3 regions of the Kitasatospora cinereorecta genome follow, and region 1 is predicted to be linked to each of the others. Evidence: riboswitches for the same ligand, from Rfam matches in the RefSeq annotation. Region 1 holds a riboswitch; each other region holds the start of a gene.

Region 1 (4,954 bases):
AGAGCCTGCGGGCCTCACCGGCCCGGTCCAAGTTCTGTCACTCTCACCTGGAGAGTGCTAACGCCAATGATTAGCACTCGACCCCTGCGAGTGCAAGCGTCACCCCCGTCCGTGGACAGCGGCGAGGGGGCACACGGACGCACGCAGGGCCCGTACCCCCCTCTTCGGAGGTACGGACCCTGCGTGCGTGAGTAGTGTCGTTGGCCGACCGCGCCGAGCTCAGCCGACGGCGAGCTTGACCATGTCCGCCTGCGGCCCCTTCTGGCCCTGCGAGATCTCGAATTCAACTCGCTGACCCTCTTCGAGGGTGCGGTACCCGTCCATCTGGATCGCGCTGTAGTGGACGAAAACATCCGCACCACCGTCGACCGCGATGAAGCCGTACCCCTTCTCCGCGTTGAACCACTTGACGGTGCCCTGAGCCATGCCTAACTCCCCTATTACTGGCCCTTGCGCAGGTCCGCACTTCGCGGGCCCGGGTCAGAACTCACCCTCCGACAGGAGAGGGTGGCGTGCGCCGGAACGCGTCGACCGCGGCTGAATGTATCTGCCCAACTGCCCTCTGCAACAGGTCAATCGGACGAGAATTCTGGGCACGCCTGAACACCCGGATGGGGAGGACCCGTGATGTTCCTGGGCAAGTCGGGCCGGGCAAAGGCCACTTATGCCGCAAAGAGTTCACGTACTTTGGCTGCTTCTTGTCGCGACCGGGCGCATTCTCATATGCGGGCGGCACGGGCAGCTGAGGGGGCTTCCCCAACTGTACCGTGCTCAACCCTGCAGAATTGCCCCCTCCGCTTCTCTCGCGGAGGGGGCAATGATGTTCACCACGCGGTCGGGCGGAACCCTCGGGCCCCGCGCGCCGCGTCCGGGGGTCAGCCTCCGGCGACGGCGGGAATGATCGAGATGCCGGCGCCGTCCGGGGTGGCCGCCTCCAGGCCGCCCTCGAACCGCACGTCGTCGTCGTTGACGTACACGTTCACGAAGCGGCGCAGCTTGCCCTGGTCGTCCAGGACGCGGGCCGCGATGCCCGGGTGGTTCTTCTCCAGGGACGCGATGACCTCGGAGAGGACCGCTCCCTCCGCCGGGACCTCGGCCTGACCGCCCGTGTAGGTGCGGAGGATGGTGGGGATGCGGACCTTGACGCTCATGTGGATGCCTTCCTTCGGTCTCGGGTGGTCAGTTGGCGGCGGCGAGGCCCGCGGCGCGGAACGCCTCCAGGCTGGGCCGGATCGTGGCCGCCAGGCCGGTCGTCGGGGCGACGGCGTCCAGCGTCTTCAGCCCGTCACCGGTGTTCAGGACGACGGTGGTCAGGGTCGGGTCGAGCAGGCCGGCCTCGATCAGCTTCTTCGTCACACCGACCGTCACACCGCCCGCGGTCTCCGCGAAGATGCCCTCGGTGCGGGCCAGCAGCTTGATCGCGTCGACGACCTGCTCGTCGTCGACGTCCTCCACGGCGCCGCCGGTGCGCCGGGCGATGTCCAGGACGTAGGGGCCGTCGGCCGGGTTCCCGATGGCCAGGGACTTGGCGATCGTGTTCGGCTTCTGCGGCCGCACGACGTCGTGGCCGGCCTTGAACGCGGTGGAGACCGGGGAGCAGCCCTCGGCCTGGGCACCGAAGATCTTGTACGGCCTGTCCTCGACCAGGCCGAGCCTGATCAGCTCCTGGAGACCCTTGTCGATCTTCGTGAGCTGTGATCCGGACGCGATCGGGATGACGAGCTGGTCGGGCAGCCGCCAGCCGAGCTGCTCGCAGATCTCGTACGCCAGGGTCTTGGAGCCCTCGCCGTAGTACGGCCGCAGGTTGACGTTGACGAAGCCCCAGCCCTCACCGAGCGGGTCCCCGATGAGCTCCGAGCAGAAGCGGTTGACGTCGTCGTAATTGCCCTCGATGCCGACCAGTTCACCGCCGTACACCGCGGCCATGACGACCTTGCCCTGCTCCAGGTCGTGCGGGATGAACACGCAGGAGCGGAAGCCGGCGCGAGCCGCGGCGGCACCCACGGCACCGGCGAGGTTGCCGGTGGAGGAGCAGGACAGAGTGGTGAATCCGAAGGCACGGGCGGCCTCGACGGCGATCGCGACGACGCGGTCCTTGAAGGAGTGCGTCGGGTTGCCGGAGTCGTCCTTGACGTACAGGCCACCGGTGACGCCCAGCTCACGGGCGAGGTTGTCGGCCTTGACCAGCTTCGTGAAGCCGGGGTTGATGTTGGGCTTGTCCGCGACGTCGGAGGGAACCGGCAGCAGCGGCGCGTAGCGCCAGATGTTGTCCGGGCCTTCGGCGATGCGCTTCTTCAGCTCTTCGGGGGAGCCGCTCGGCAGGTCGTACGCCACTTCGAGCGGCCCGAAACAGGACGCACAGGCGAAGATGGGACCGAGCTCGAAACGCTCGCCGCATTCGCGGCAGGAAAGCGCTACGGCGGGACCGAGGTCCACGGCGGAAGAATTGTTGTTCGTTGCAACTGTCTGCACGGCCATGATGGCGGAGGCCCTTTCTCCTCATCTTCCTCGCGACGTATTTCGCCACAAGACGGAATTGGCACCTTCCCCACCGTGACCTCGCGGTCGGCAGGAGGGTTGCCGGGACTTCAACGGGCCGTTCCCTCAGTCCCTCTGGATGAGCGCTATGGCACCGGACCATCGATCCGGGCATTTATTCGCGGACCGACCCCGACATGCGAGGGCCATCCGCGTTGTTCAAGACTGTAACCGAAGCCCCGGGCGAGGGAGAGAGTCGTCCGAACCGCGAGATGGATCACAGACAGGGAGTACCGACCGTGCTGGAAGAGGTGGAACGCTGGCTGACCAGGCGTTCCTGGTCGGTCGCCGACCGCCCGGTCGAACGGCTCACGGCCGCGCGGGCGAGGGATCCGCACCGTGCCGGTGTGAGTGTCGTGCTGCCCGCGCTGAACGAGGAGGCGACGGTCGGCGCGATCGTCGCGGAGATCCGGCGCGAGCTCATGGAGAAGGTCCGGCTCGTCGACGAGCTGGTCGTGATCGACTCCGGTTCCACCGACGCCACCGCCGAGGTCGCCCGGCGGGCGGGCGCCCGCGTCGTGCACCGGGACGCGATACTCCCGTCCCTGCCCGCCGTCCCGGGCAAGGGCGAAGTGCTGTGGCGGTCACTGCTGGTGACCAGCGGGGAGATCGTCTGCTTCATCGACGCGGACCTGAGGGACTTCTCGGCGGACTTCGTCTCCGGGATCGTCGGCCCCCTGCTGACCGACCCCGAGGTGGAGTTCGTCAAGGCCATGTACGACCGGCCGTTGGGAGACACCGCAGGCCAGGGAGGCCGGGTCACCGAGCTCGTGGCGCGCCCGCTGCTCAATCTGCACTGGCCGCAACTGGCCGGATTCGTCCAGCCGCTCGGCGGCGAGTACGCGGCACGCCGCTCCCTGCTGGAACGGCTCCCCTTCCCCGTCGGTTACGGGGTCGAGCTGGGCCTGCTCGTGGACGCACTGCACACGGTGGGCCTGGACGCGCTGGCGCAGGTCGACGTCGGCGTACGCAAACACCGGCACCAGGACGGCCAGGCGCTCGGCAGGATGGCCGCGGCGATCTACCGCACCGCGCAGCTGCGGCTCTCCCGTGGGCATCTGGTGCGGCCCTCGATCACCCAGTTCGAGCGGGGCGCGGACGGCTTCGTACCGCGCACCCACGCGGTGGACACGCAGGAGCGGCCGCCGATGCGGGAGATCGCGGAGTACGCGTCCCGCCACGCGGCGTAGCGGTCGGGGCGGCCGCACGTTTGGCGGCTCCCCGAACGGGCTAGATTCGGGTACATGGTCTCCGAGCACGCTGCCCAGGTCCTCGTCGCGTCCAACCGCGGCCCGGTGTCGTACGCGCTGCGTGCGGACGGCACGCTCGACTCGAAGCGCGGCGGGGGCGGTCTCGTCTCCGGCCTCAGCGCCGTCGAGGACAAGATGTGGGTGTGCGCCGCCCTGGGCGACGGCGACCGCGAGGCGACCCGGCGGGGCGTCTGCGAGCCCGGTGTCCGGATGCTCGACATCGACGCCGGAGTCCATGCCGACGCGTACAACGGCATCGCGAACTCCGTGCTGTGGTTCGTCCACCACATGATCTACGACACGCCGGTGGAGCCCGTCTTCGACGCGGAGTTCCGCCGGCAGTGGGCCTCCTTCGAGGCGTACAACCGGGCCTTCGCCGAGGCGCTCGCCGAGGAGGCGGGCGTCGGCGCGGAGGTCCTGGTGCAGGACTACCACCTCTCGCTGGTGCCCGGCATGCTCCGCGAGCTCCGCCCCGACCTGCGGATCGGTCACTTCTCCCACACCCCGTGGGCACCCGTGGACTACTTCCGGCTGCTGCCCGACGACATCGGCGAGCAGCTGCTGCGCGGCATCCTGGGCGCCGACCGGGCCGCGTTCCTGACCCGCCGCTGGGCGGACGCGTTCATCAGCTGCTGTACGGAGATCCTCGGCGGCACCGGCCGCACCCGGATCGGGGTGCACGGGCTGGGCGCCGACGCGGACTTCCTGCGCCGCCGCTCCCACGAGGCGGACGTGGACGAGCGGATGGCGACGCTGCGGCGGCAGGTGGGCGCCGGGCGGAAGACGATCGTTCGGGTGGACCGCACGGAGCTCTCCAAGAACATCGTGCGCGGCCTGCACGCCTACCGGGCCCTGCTGGAGGAGCGCCCCGAGTGGCGCGAGCGGGTGGTGCACGTGGCGTTCGCCTACCCCTCCCGGCAGGACCTCTCGGTGTACCGCGACTACACGGCGGAGGTCCAGCGGGTCGCCGACGGGATCAACGAGCAGTACGGCACCCCGGACTGGACCCCGGTCCTGCTCCAGGTCGACGACGACTTCGCGCGCTCGCTGGCGGCGTACCGGCTGGCGGACGTGGCCCTGGTCAACCCCATCCGCGACGGCATGAACCTGGTCGCCAAGGAGGTCCCGGTCGTCTCCGACGACGGCTGCGCGCTGGTCCTCTCCCG
Region 2 (4,954 bases), 2.2 Mb from region 1:
ATTCATCGCGATCCTCTCCGCGATCGCCACGATCAACCCGATCTGGGCGCTCGGCCCCTACCGGCCCGACCAGGTGTCCACGGGCGCCCAGCCGGACTGGTACATGGGCTTCGCGGAAGGCTTCGTCCGTGTGATGCCGGGCTGGGAGATCAACCTCTGGGGCTACACGCTGGCCCTGGGCGTGCTCATCCCGCTGGTTCTCTTCGGTGTCGTCCTCGCGGCGCTGGCGCTCTATCCGTTCATCGAGTCGTGGATCACCGGGGACAAGCGCGAGCACCACATCCTGGACCGTCCGCGCAACGCTCCGACCCGTACCGGCCTCGGTGTCGCCTGGGTGACGGTCTACTTCGTCATGCTGATCGGCGGCGGCAACGACATCTGGGCGACGCACTTCCACCTGTCGCTCAACGCGATCAGCTGGTTCGTCCGGATCGCCTTCTTCGTCGGCCCGGTCCTGGCGTTCATCGTCACCCGGCGGATCTGCCTCGGCCTCCAGCGCCGCGACAAGGAGAAGGTGCTGCACGGGCGCGAGTCCGGCACCATCAAGCGCCTGCCGCACGGTGAGTTCGTGGAGATCCACGAGCCGCTCAGCCCGGCGCAGCTGCACACGCTCACGGCGCACGAGCAGTACAAGCCGTTCGAGATCGGCCCCACGGTCGACAAGAACGGTGTCGAGCGCAAGCCGTCGGCGCTGCAGAGGCTGCGGGCCAGGCTCAGCAGGAGCTACTACGGCGAGAACAACCAGATCGCCAAGCCCACCGCCGAGGAGTACAAGGAGATCACCAGCGGCCACGGCCACCACTGATCACCTCAGCTGAACGCCACAGCAGGAGCCCCGTCCATTCGATGGACGGGGCTCTTCGCCGTCCCCGGGGCTGGATAGGGTGTGCAGCGACCCCTTACCGGCAGTGGACCCCAGGAGCGGACCATGAACGTGGTGACCCCGGACGGCGGCGACAGCGTGGCGGCCCGTTCCTGGCCCGGCGTGCTGACCCCGCTCCTGCGCGGCGAGAGCCTGACCGCCGAGGACACCGCGTGGGCCATGGACCGCATCATGAGCGGCGAGGCCACCGATGTGCAGATCGCCGGATTCGCGGTCGCGCTGCGGGCCAAGGGAGAGACCGTCGACGAGGTCACCGGCCTCGTGAACGCCATGTACGCGCACGCCCGGACCATCCACGTGCCCGGCCGCACGGTCGACATCGTGGGCACCGGCGGGGACCTGGCCAAGACGGTCAACATCTCCACCATGTCGGCGATCGTGATCGCGGGGACCGGCGCCAAGGTCGTCAAGCACGGCAACCGCGCCTCCTCCTCGGCGAGCGGTGCCTCCGACGTCCTGGAGAAGCTCGGCGTCAGTCTCGAACTCACGCCGCAGCGCGTGGTCGAGGTCGCGGAGGAGGCGGGCATCACCTTCTGCTTCGCCGTGAAGTTCCACCCCGCCCTGCGGTACGCGGCCAGGGCACGCAAGGAGCTCGGCACACAGACCACCTTCAACATCCTGGGCCCGCTCACCAACCCGGCCCGGGTACGGTCCCAGGCCGTCGGGGTCGCCGACCTGAGGATGGCGCCCATCGTCGCGGGCGTGCTCGCCGACCGCGGCAATTCGGCGCTCGTCTTCCGGGGCGACGACGGTCTCGACGAGCTGACCACCACGGCGGCCTCCCGGGTCTGGATCGCCCGGGACGGCACCGTGCGGGAGGAGCGGTTCGACCCGCGTGACGTCGGCCTGGAGCTGGTTCCGGTCGAGGCGCTGCGCGGCGCCGACGCCTCGTACAACGCGGATGTGGCCCGCCGGCTGCTGGACGGGGAGACCGGTCCGGTACGCGACGCGGTCCTGCTCAACTCGGCCGCCGCGCTGGTCGCCCTCGACCCGGGCGAGGGCACGCTGAACGAGCAGATCGCCGCCGGGATCGCGCGGGCCGCCGAGTCGATCGATTCGGGTGCGGCCAAGCGCGCGCTGGAGCGCTGGGTGGCCGCGAGCAACGCGTAGGTCCCTTCGTCCGGGCCGTGTTCCGATCCGGCCGACGGGTCCGGAGCGGCCCGGGGTGTACGAGGTGCAGCAGGGCGCGGTCCGGATCGCGGACCGCGCCCTTGCGCGTACGGACGGGTATGGCAAGATGCTGCGCAGGTCATGAGTGACAGCGACTACGGCCCCGGCCCGCTGTCCGGCAACCCTCCGTCCGTGGCGGGGTGCCCCGGGTGAAGACCGGGCCGCAGGCAGTGAGGTCTGCGGCAAGCGCGGGCCCCTCGGCATCTGTGTATGCCAACCCCCGGGGTCCTGGTCCCTAGGGAGCCTCTTGTGAGCAAGCGAATGCGCTAGGGCTCCACGCCCTTCTCCGCACCTGTGTCTTTTCCTTCTTCCCCGTGCTGCCGCGTATCGCCGGCGCGAGGATTTCGCCTGCCTGTTACGGGAGTTCGCCATGTCCGTCTCCACCGCTGCCCTCGACCAGTCCTTTTGTGCGCCGTTGCCGGTCCTGGGTGCCGATGTCACTGTTCCGCTGGTGACGGGTGGTGACGTCACCTATGCCGCCCTCGACTACGCGGCGAGTTCCCCGGCTCTGCGGCGGGTGTGGGACGACGTGGCCGCCTACGCCCCGTACTACGGCAGCGTGCACCGCGGCGCCGGGTACCTCTCGCAGCTCTCCACCGACCTCTTCGAGAGCAGCCGCACGACGGTCGCGGACTTCCTCGGCTGCCGCCCCGAGGACCAGGTGGTCTTCACCCGTTCGACGACGGACTCCCTCAACCTGCTCGCCGCCACACTGCCCGCCGACTGCCAGGTCTTCGTCTTCGAGACCGAGCACCACGCCTCGCTGCTGCCCTGGCGCGATGCCCGGGTGACGTACCTCGACGCCCCGCGTACCCCGGCCGAGGCCGTCGCGACGCTGGAGCGGGCGCTGGCCGGGCGGGAGCCCCACGGGCCGGCGCTCGTCTGCGTGACCGGCGCGTCCAACGTCACCGGTGAGCTGTGGCCGGTCGGGAAACTGGCCGCCGCCGCCCATGCCCACGGTGCGCGGATCGTGCTGGACGCGGCGCAGCTGGCGCCCCACCACCCGGTGGACATCGCGGAGCTGGACGTCGACTGGGTCGCCTTCTCCGGGCACAAGCTGTACGCGCCGTTCGGCTCGGGCGTCCTCGCGGGCCGCGCCGACTGGCTGCGGGACGCGGAGCCGTACCTCGCCGGCGGCGGCGCCTCGCGCAAGGTCGCCCGGCGCACCGACGGCGGCGTGGACGTGGAGTGGCACACCACGGCGGCCCGGCACGAGGCGGGATCGCCCAACGTCATCGGCGTCCACTCCATCGCCGCCGCCTGCAGGGCCCTGACCGAGGCCGGGTTCGACCGGCTGGTCGCCCGCGAGCAGCGGCTCGTCTCCCGGGTCCGCGAGGGACTGGCGGAGGTTCCCGAGGTCAAGGTGCTCTCGTTGTTCGGCGACGACGCCCCGCGGGTCGGCGTCATCTCGTTCGTCGTCGAGGGCTGGAACAGCTCGCACTTCGCCGCGGCACTCTCCGCGGAGTACGGCATCGGGGTGCGCGACGGACTGTTCTGCGCCCACCCGCTCGTCCGGACGCTGCTGGGCAGCGAGCCGCAGGACCCGGGCGAGTGCGGTGCGCCCGAGGCCGAGCCGGGGGAGGGGTCGCTCAACGCCATCCGGGTGAGCTTCGGAGCCGGTACGCCGGACGAGCACATCGAGCGGTTCCTGGGCGCGGTCCGGGAGCTGGTGGGCGCGGGCGCGCGGTGGACCTACCGCACGGAGGACGGACGCTGCGTCCCGGACCGGGGCGCGGCACAGGTCTGACGGGACCGCGTACGGCTTCGGCCGGGGACGAGGGGTGCCGCGTCCCCGGCCCGAAGCATTGCTAGGCGTCGAGACCGATGGCGAAGGCCGCCTCGAGGTCGTGCTGCGAGTACGTACGGAAGGCGACGTGGGTGTCGGTGCCCTCGACGCCCGGGATCTTGCTGATGCGGCCGGGGATGACGTCGGCCAGATCGTCGTGCCTGGCCACCCGGACCATGGCGATCAGGTCGTACGTGCCGGTGACCGAGAAGACTTCGCTGACGCTGTCCAGCGCGGCAATGGCCTCGGCGATCTCGGGAATCCGGTCCACGCTGGTTTTGATGAGCACGATCGCGGTGATCACGGCTTGCTTTCTCCCTCGGTGGCCCTGGCTGGAGCCTTCACCCTAACCCCACCCCGGAAGCGCCCCCAGGAGTAGAGGAACCCCGCGGCGAAGCCCGCCACATGGGCGAGATACGCCACGCCCGGACCGCTGCCCGCGCTCCGCGCCGCCAGCCACTGCAGGACGAACCAGAACACGAGCACGATCCATGCGGGGAAGCGCAGCGGCAGGAAGAAGAGGAACGGGAAGAGGCTGGTGACCCGGGACCGGGGGAAGAGGTGGAGGAACGCGCCGAGCACCGCCGAGATCGCCCCCGACGCGCCGACCAGGGTCTGGTCGGAATCGGGGTGCACGACCGCGTAGACCACCAGGGCGAAGTAGCCGCAGCAGACGTAGAAGAAGGCGAACTCGGCGCGGCCCATGCGCTCCTCGGCCATCGAGCCGAACACGTACAGGAAGAGCATGTTGCCCAGCAGGTGCAGCCAGCTGCCGTGCACGAAGAGCGCCGTGAGCGGGGTGAGGGCCGCGTGGGCGGAGCCGTCCAGGAGTTCGCTGGGGATCACGCCCCACCGCTCGAAGTAGCCGGCCTGCGCCGCGAGCAGGGCGTCGGCGGAGCCGCGGACCGGGGCGAGGCCGGAGAGCGGGCTGAGCAGGAAGACGGCGCAGCACAGCGCGATGAGCCCGTAGGTGACCGGCGCGGTCGCCGCCCCCGGTTCCCTGGCCCGGATCCGCCGGCCGGCCTCCCGCCAATCGATCACGCACAGAGCATGACGTACCGGGAGGCAGAGGGACGGACCGCCTCGCCGTGTCGATGGGTATGCGCCAGGCCGTA
Region 3 (4,954 bases), 2.4 Mb from region 1:
GGAACAGCCTGAACTCCGCTGCCCAGGTGACCACTTCACTGACCTGCACCAGTGGGTCGCTCCCGTGCGAAGGCACCTGGAGCGCACTGCAGTCCTCGTACACCGCGGCCGGAAAGCTCTTGTCGGTGGGCGGCTTCACGAAGACGGAGCCCTTCTCCCGGCGGGCCGCCGACAGTCGGACGCGCGTGATCCCGCGCCCGGTGAACGGGTACGGCAGTGCGTCCAGCCAGCCCTCGTCCGGCTCCAGCAGTGTCACTCCCAAGGGGCCTGCCACGCCCGAGGCGAAGTGCGGGCCGCCGTAGTAGTGCGCGCCGCTCCTCCCCCGCAGCCGGTCCGGCACCCCGGCGCGGGGCAGGATCACGACCTCCATGCCGCGGTCGCGGGCCGCCCCGGCCAGGAGGCCGGCCGTGGCGGAACGGTGCGGGGCGAGCGCCAGGAGAGGGACCATGCGACAGCAGCTTAGGCGCCCGGGACCTTCCGGGGGTCAGGCTGCCGGGCCCGCGGTCCCGCCACCGCCGCCCACGGCCGCCGACACGCGGCAACACCCGGAGCGGTCCGCTCCCGCGTCGGCTCCGTCAACTCGCCTCGCGCCACGACAGCACACCGTGGTACTGCGATGTTGCCCCACACGACGGGTGGTCAGTTTCCGCAGAGGACGGCCACCGGCCCGAAACACCGCCGACGGGGACGGGCACCGGCAGCGCCGATCACACGCCGGCGGACTTGGCCACCTTCCCGACGAGAGCCGCGATCATCGGTTCGTCCGGCCCCGGCTCCGGCGCGAACTTCGCCAGTTGGGCGGGAGGGAGCGGCCCGAAAACCTCGGAGGTCTCCACGGTCGCGATGACCCCACCCACACGTACGACGGTCACCAGGGAGTAGTTGTACCCCTTGTGTCCGGACGTCGTTTCCGTACGGCCCAGCACGCGGTACCGCACGGCCTCCTCGCCGAGATCCGGTACCGGAAGCGTCTCGGTCGTGAGGGAGGCGGCACCATGGGCATTCCGTACCGAGAAGCTGTCGCATGTGTCCACGGCGCGGCGCAGTTCGGCGAGACGGGAGCGGGCCGTGTGCGGCGGGTAGCTGGTGAGAACGGTGTTCCGGGGGGCCATGGCACTGTCGCCCACGTACATCGTCGACCATGCGGCAGCCGATTCCCCGCGGCCGGGCACGTTTTGGCTGCGCACCTTCCGCAGAGCCACACAGCCGTCCGGCTCGGCCGTCTCCTCGCCGACGTCGCCCGTGGCGGCGCCGGTGCGCGCATCACCACCGGTGAGGGTGAAGCCTGCGGCTGCGGCCTCGCCTTCGGTGAGAAGCGCGGCCTTGAGCGTGTCGGCGGTGAGCGGCGTGGAGCGGTCCTTCGCCTCCGACGCCGCCGGGTCCCGCTCGGCGTCGCTGCCTGCCCCGGCCGGCCTCTGGGCGTCGGAGCAGGCCGGGGCCAGACCGAGGACCGGCAGGAGAGCGGCGGCCGGAAGCCATCGCCGTCGCATGTGATGTGCCATCAGGTTCCGTTTCCTCGAGCGTGTTCGGGCCGTGATCACGCGGTCCCTCCAGCTACGGCCCGTAGGTGAAGTGTCCGCGGCTCGTGCGCTGTGGGCCGGGTCCCGCCGTCCCGCACAGTGCACCGCCCTCGGTGCCGACGTTCACCAGGCCGGTCGCCTCACCGTCGAGGCCCACGAACCGCAGCGCGTGCCAGCGCGGCAGCCAGTAGACCCGGCCCCGGTGGCCCGCGAGCAACTCCCGCAGACCGGCGGGGGCGTGCGTCCAGACCTCGGGCAGACCGCCCGCGTGGTCGAAGGCGGCGCGCAGGGCGAACCAGCCGTCGTCACGCACGTCGCTGGAGGTCAGCAGCAGCTCGACGGCCTGGCCGGGCTCCTGCACGCACTTCTTGGCGTGGATCCAGTGCACGTGGTGGCCGGGGGCGTACCGCGTGCAGCCGTCCTGGTGAACGAGGTGGGGGAGCATGGGCCGTCGCCCGCCTTCCGGGGTCATGGACCCCGGGGGCCCGTCCCCGGTGGTCCGCTGTTCCCCGCACGGTGCCGCGCGGGGCGGGTCGTCACCCGGAGCACCCGCAGCGGAAGCGGGGTGCCGTCCAGCGAGCCGGGGCTTTCCACTGGAACTCATGACCCACCGGAAGCGTAACAGCAGCGCAGGATGCGTCAGCGCGTGCGCAACACCCCTCTGACGCACCGCACATGACGCCTCACCCGTGCAGGAGAACGGGGAACGCCTCCATGTCGTTCTGTGTCATCACCGGCAGCTTGCGGATCTCGTCGTCGGGTATCGCGAGCTTCAGGTCCGGGAAGCGGCCGAACAGGGCGGGCAGCGCGATGCCCGCCTCCACCCGGGACAGGGCGGCACCGGGGCAGATGTGCGGGCCGTGACCGAACGTCATGTGCCGGATCGGCGCGGGGCGGGTGATGTCGAAGACGTCGGCGTCCGCCCCGTGCTGCGCGGCGTCGCGCCCGATGGCCCGGTACGAGATGACCAGCCCCTCCCCCTTGGCGATCACCTGGTCCCCGACCTGAATGTCCTCCGTGGCGAACCGCATCAGCAGATGGGTGCTGGGGGTGTCCCAGCGCAGGGTCTCCTCGATCACCGTCTCCCACGGGATCTCCCCGTCCAGCACCTTCCTCAGCTGGCCGGGGTGGGCGAGCAGCGCCCGTACGGCGTTGAGGACGAGCCCGATCGTGGTCTCGTGCCCGGCCGCGACCATGGCCTTGAGGTTGCCTACGACCTCCTCCTCGGTGAGCGGTTCGCCGCCCTCCTCCGCGAGGATCAGCGCACTGGTGAGATCGTCCGCGGGGCGCGCCTTCCTGTCCCGTACGAGCTCCGCGTAGAAGACGTCCAGCTCCGCGATGATCGCCATGCGCTCCTCCTGCGGGGTGAGCATGGAGAAAAACGCCTTGTACCGCTCCATCAGCATCGGGTGCAGCGCCTCGTCCACGCCCATCAGCAGACCGACCACCCGCATCGGCAGCGGCTGGGCGAACACCGTCTTGAGGTCGACGACGCCGTCCTTGCCCTGCTCGGCGAGTGCGTCCAGCAGTTCCTCGGTGAACTGCTCGATGGCCGGGCGGATCGCCTCCAGCCGGCGCGGGGTGAGCGCCTGGGAGGTCTTCGTCCGCAGCCTGCGGTGCTCCTCACCGTCCACGGTGAACATGGAGCGCCCGGCGTCGATCATGCCGATCAGCGGCCAGGCGTGCGTGACCTCGCCGCTCTGCCAGAGCCCCCACGCGTCCAGGTCCTTCACCAGCCGGGTGTCGACCAGGAGTTGACGTGCCTCCGCGTGCCGGGTGACGGTCCAGGCGGGCACCCCGAGGAGCTCGATGCGGGCGAGCGGGGCGCCGTTGCTCAGCTGTTCGGTCTCACCGTCGAGGTCCCGGACCAGGGGGTCGACGACCACGGTCGCGTGCGGGCACTTCACAGCGGGTCTCCTGTCGTACGTACGGGTGCGAACCGGACGGGGAGCGCGTTCATCCCGCGCAGGAAGGCGGAGGGCCGCCGCACGAGGTCCTGGGGCGGGACGGCGAGCTGGAGGTCGGGCAGCCGGTCGAGGATGACCTCGATCGCGGTACGGGCGATGGTCTCGGCGATCTCCTGTGCGGGGAAGGGGCAGCGGTACTCGCCGTGGCTGAACGCCAGGTGCGCCCCGTTGCTGCCGTGCCCCAGGTCCTGGCGTATCAGGGGGTCGGTGTTGGCGGCGCCCAGGCCCAGCAGGAGCATGTCCCCCGCCTTGATCATCCGCCCGCCGAGCTGCGTGTCGCGGGCCGCCCAGCGGCCGGCGAGGATCTGGGTGGGGCTCTCCTCCCAGAGGACCTCGTTCATCGCGTCGCCGACGCTGCGCCGGCCGCCGGCGAGCGAGTCGGCGAACTGGTCCTCGGTGAGCATCAGGCGCAGGGAGTTGCTGATCCAGTCGGCGGTGGTGAGGTGGCCGGCCGCCGTGATCGCCATCAGGTCGAGCGCGTACTCCTCGTCCGTGAAGGGCTCGGGGTCGGCGAGCATCCGCGAGGTGACGTCGTCCCCGGGCTCGGCCCGCTTGGCCGCCACCAGCCGCCGCATGTGCTCGCCGAACCGCCCGTGCGCCTCCTGCGCCCCGGGGCCCCCGTCGGCCAGGTCCTTCAGGACCCGGGCGATGTCCGCCCCCTCCGCGTCGGGGAAGCCGACGAGCCGGGCGAGGACGAGCACGGGCAGCGGCTCGGCGAAGTCGGCGACGAGATCGGCCGTGCCCCGGCTGCACATGCCGTCGACGAGCCGGTCGGCGAGCTGCTCGCAGTGGTCCCGGATCTCGAACGGGTCCACGCCCTCCAGCGCGGGCACCACCATCTCGGAGTGCCGCCGATGCTCGGCGCCGGCGGTGAAGTAGATGGACGGCATGGGTTGCCCCACCATGGGGAGCAGCGGCCAGTCCTCGGGGATGTGCTCCCACTGGTTCCACAGCCCGACGTCCCGCGGGAACAGCTCACCGTCGCTGGTGACCTGGTGCAGCTCGCGGTAGCCGACGACCAGCCAGGCCGGAAAGCCGCCGGGGAGCTCGACGGGGACCACGGACCCGTACGCGTGGCGCATCGTCCGGTACAGCGCCTGCGGGTGGGTGTGGAACTCCGGTCCGCTGAGCGGTACGGGGGCGGTGGCGGCGTGCGCGGGGCAGCCGCCGCCGGACGCGGGCACGGCGGATAAGGAAGGGCTCGTCATCGTACGGACTCCTGGGAGACGGCTTCGCGCGTTGCGGCCATACGATCAACGCGCGACCACTATAAGGAGGTTGGGTGAAACATTGGGTGACTGTCGCGCCCATATTCCGACTGTTCACGATCACATGCGTGTGGCGTGGCTCACGGGAACCCCGTGCCCGGCACAGCAGGATCGGATTCGAGCCATGGCCGTGCTTCCGGGCCCGTCGGCCACGAGGGAGCAGCGGCCGTCCTCCTGGACCGGAAGCGTTCCCCGCGAT

Evidence for each region. Region 1 has a riboswitch for S-adenosylmethionine ahead of thrC (threonine synthase). Riboswitches for the same ligand answer to the same signal wherever they lie in the genome.
Region 2: it holds a riboswitch for S-adenosylmethionine, as region 1 does, so the genes downstream of both, ACFPN0_RS08670 (aminotransferase class V-fold PLP-dependent enzyme) here and thrC (threonine synthase) in region 1, are expected to answer to the same signal.
Region 3: it holds a riboswitch for S-adenosylmethionine, as region 1 does, so the genes downstream of both, ACFPN0_RS29185 (hypothetical protein) here and thrC (threonine synthase) in region 1, are expected to answer to the same signal.

Annotation. Positions count from the first base shown of each region.
Region 1 is NZ_JBHSJP010000001.1:4,036,328-4,041,281, reverse strand. It holds gene ACFPN0_RS18645 (cold-shock protein) at 220-426, opposite strand; gene ACFPN0_RS18640 (MoaD/ThiS family protein) at 876-1,151, opposite strand; gene thrC (threonine synthase) at 1,180-2,478, opposite strand; SAM riboswitch class I at 2,497-2,624, opposite strand; gene ACFPN0_RS18630 (glucosyl-3-phosphoglycerate synthase) at 2,778-3,728, shown strand; gene ACFPN0_RS18625 (alpha,alpha-trehalose-phosphate synthase (UDP-forming)) at 3,783-4,954, shown strand, end outside.
Region 2 is NZ_JBHSJP010000001.1:1,882,143-1,887,096, reverse strand. It holds gene qcrB (cytochrome bc1 complex cytochrome b subunit) at 1-805, shown strand, start outside; gene trpD (anthranilate phosphoribosyltransferase) at 929-1,993, shown strand; SAM riboswitch class IV at 2,131-2,248, shown strand; gene ACFPN0_RS08670 (aminotransferase class V-fold PLP-dependent enzyme) at 2,424-3,800, shown strand; gene ACFPN0_RS08665 (Lrp/AsnC family transcriptional regulator) at 3,862-4,143, opposite strand; gene ACFPN0_RS08660 (rhomboid family intramembrane serine protease) at 4,140-4,880, opposite strand.
Region 3 is NZ_JBHSJP010000001.1:6,465,178-6,470,131, reverse strand. It holds gene ACFPN0_RS29195 (ATP-grasp domain-containing protein) at 1-448, opposite strand, end outside; gene ACFPN0_RS29190 (hypothetical protein) at 708-1,502, opposite strand; gene ACFPN0_RS29185 (hypothetical protein) at 1,555-1,965, opposite strand; SAM riboswitch class IV at 2,017-2,128, opposite strand; gene ACFPN0_RS29180 (cytochrome P450 family protein) at 2,204-3,427, opposite strand; gene ACFPN0_RS29175 (cytochrome P450) at 3,424-4,695, opposite strand.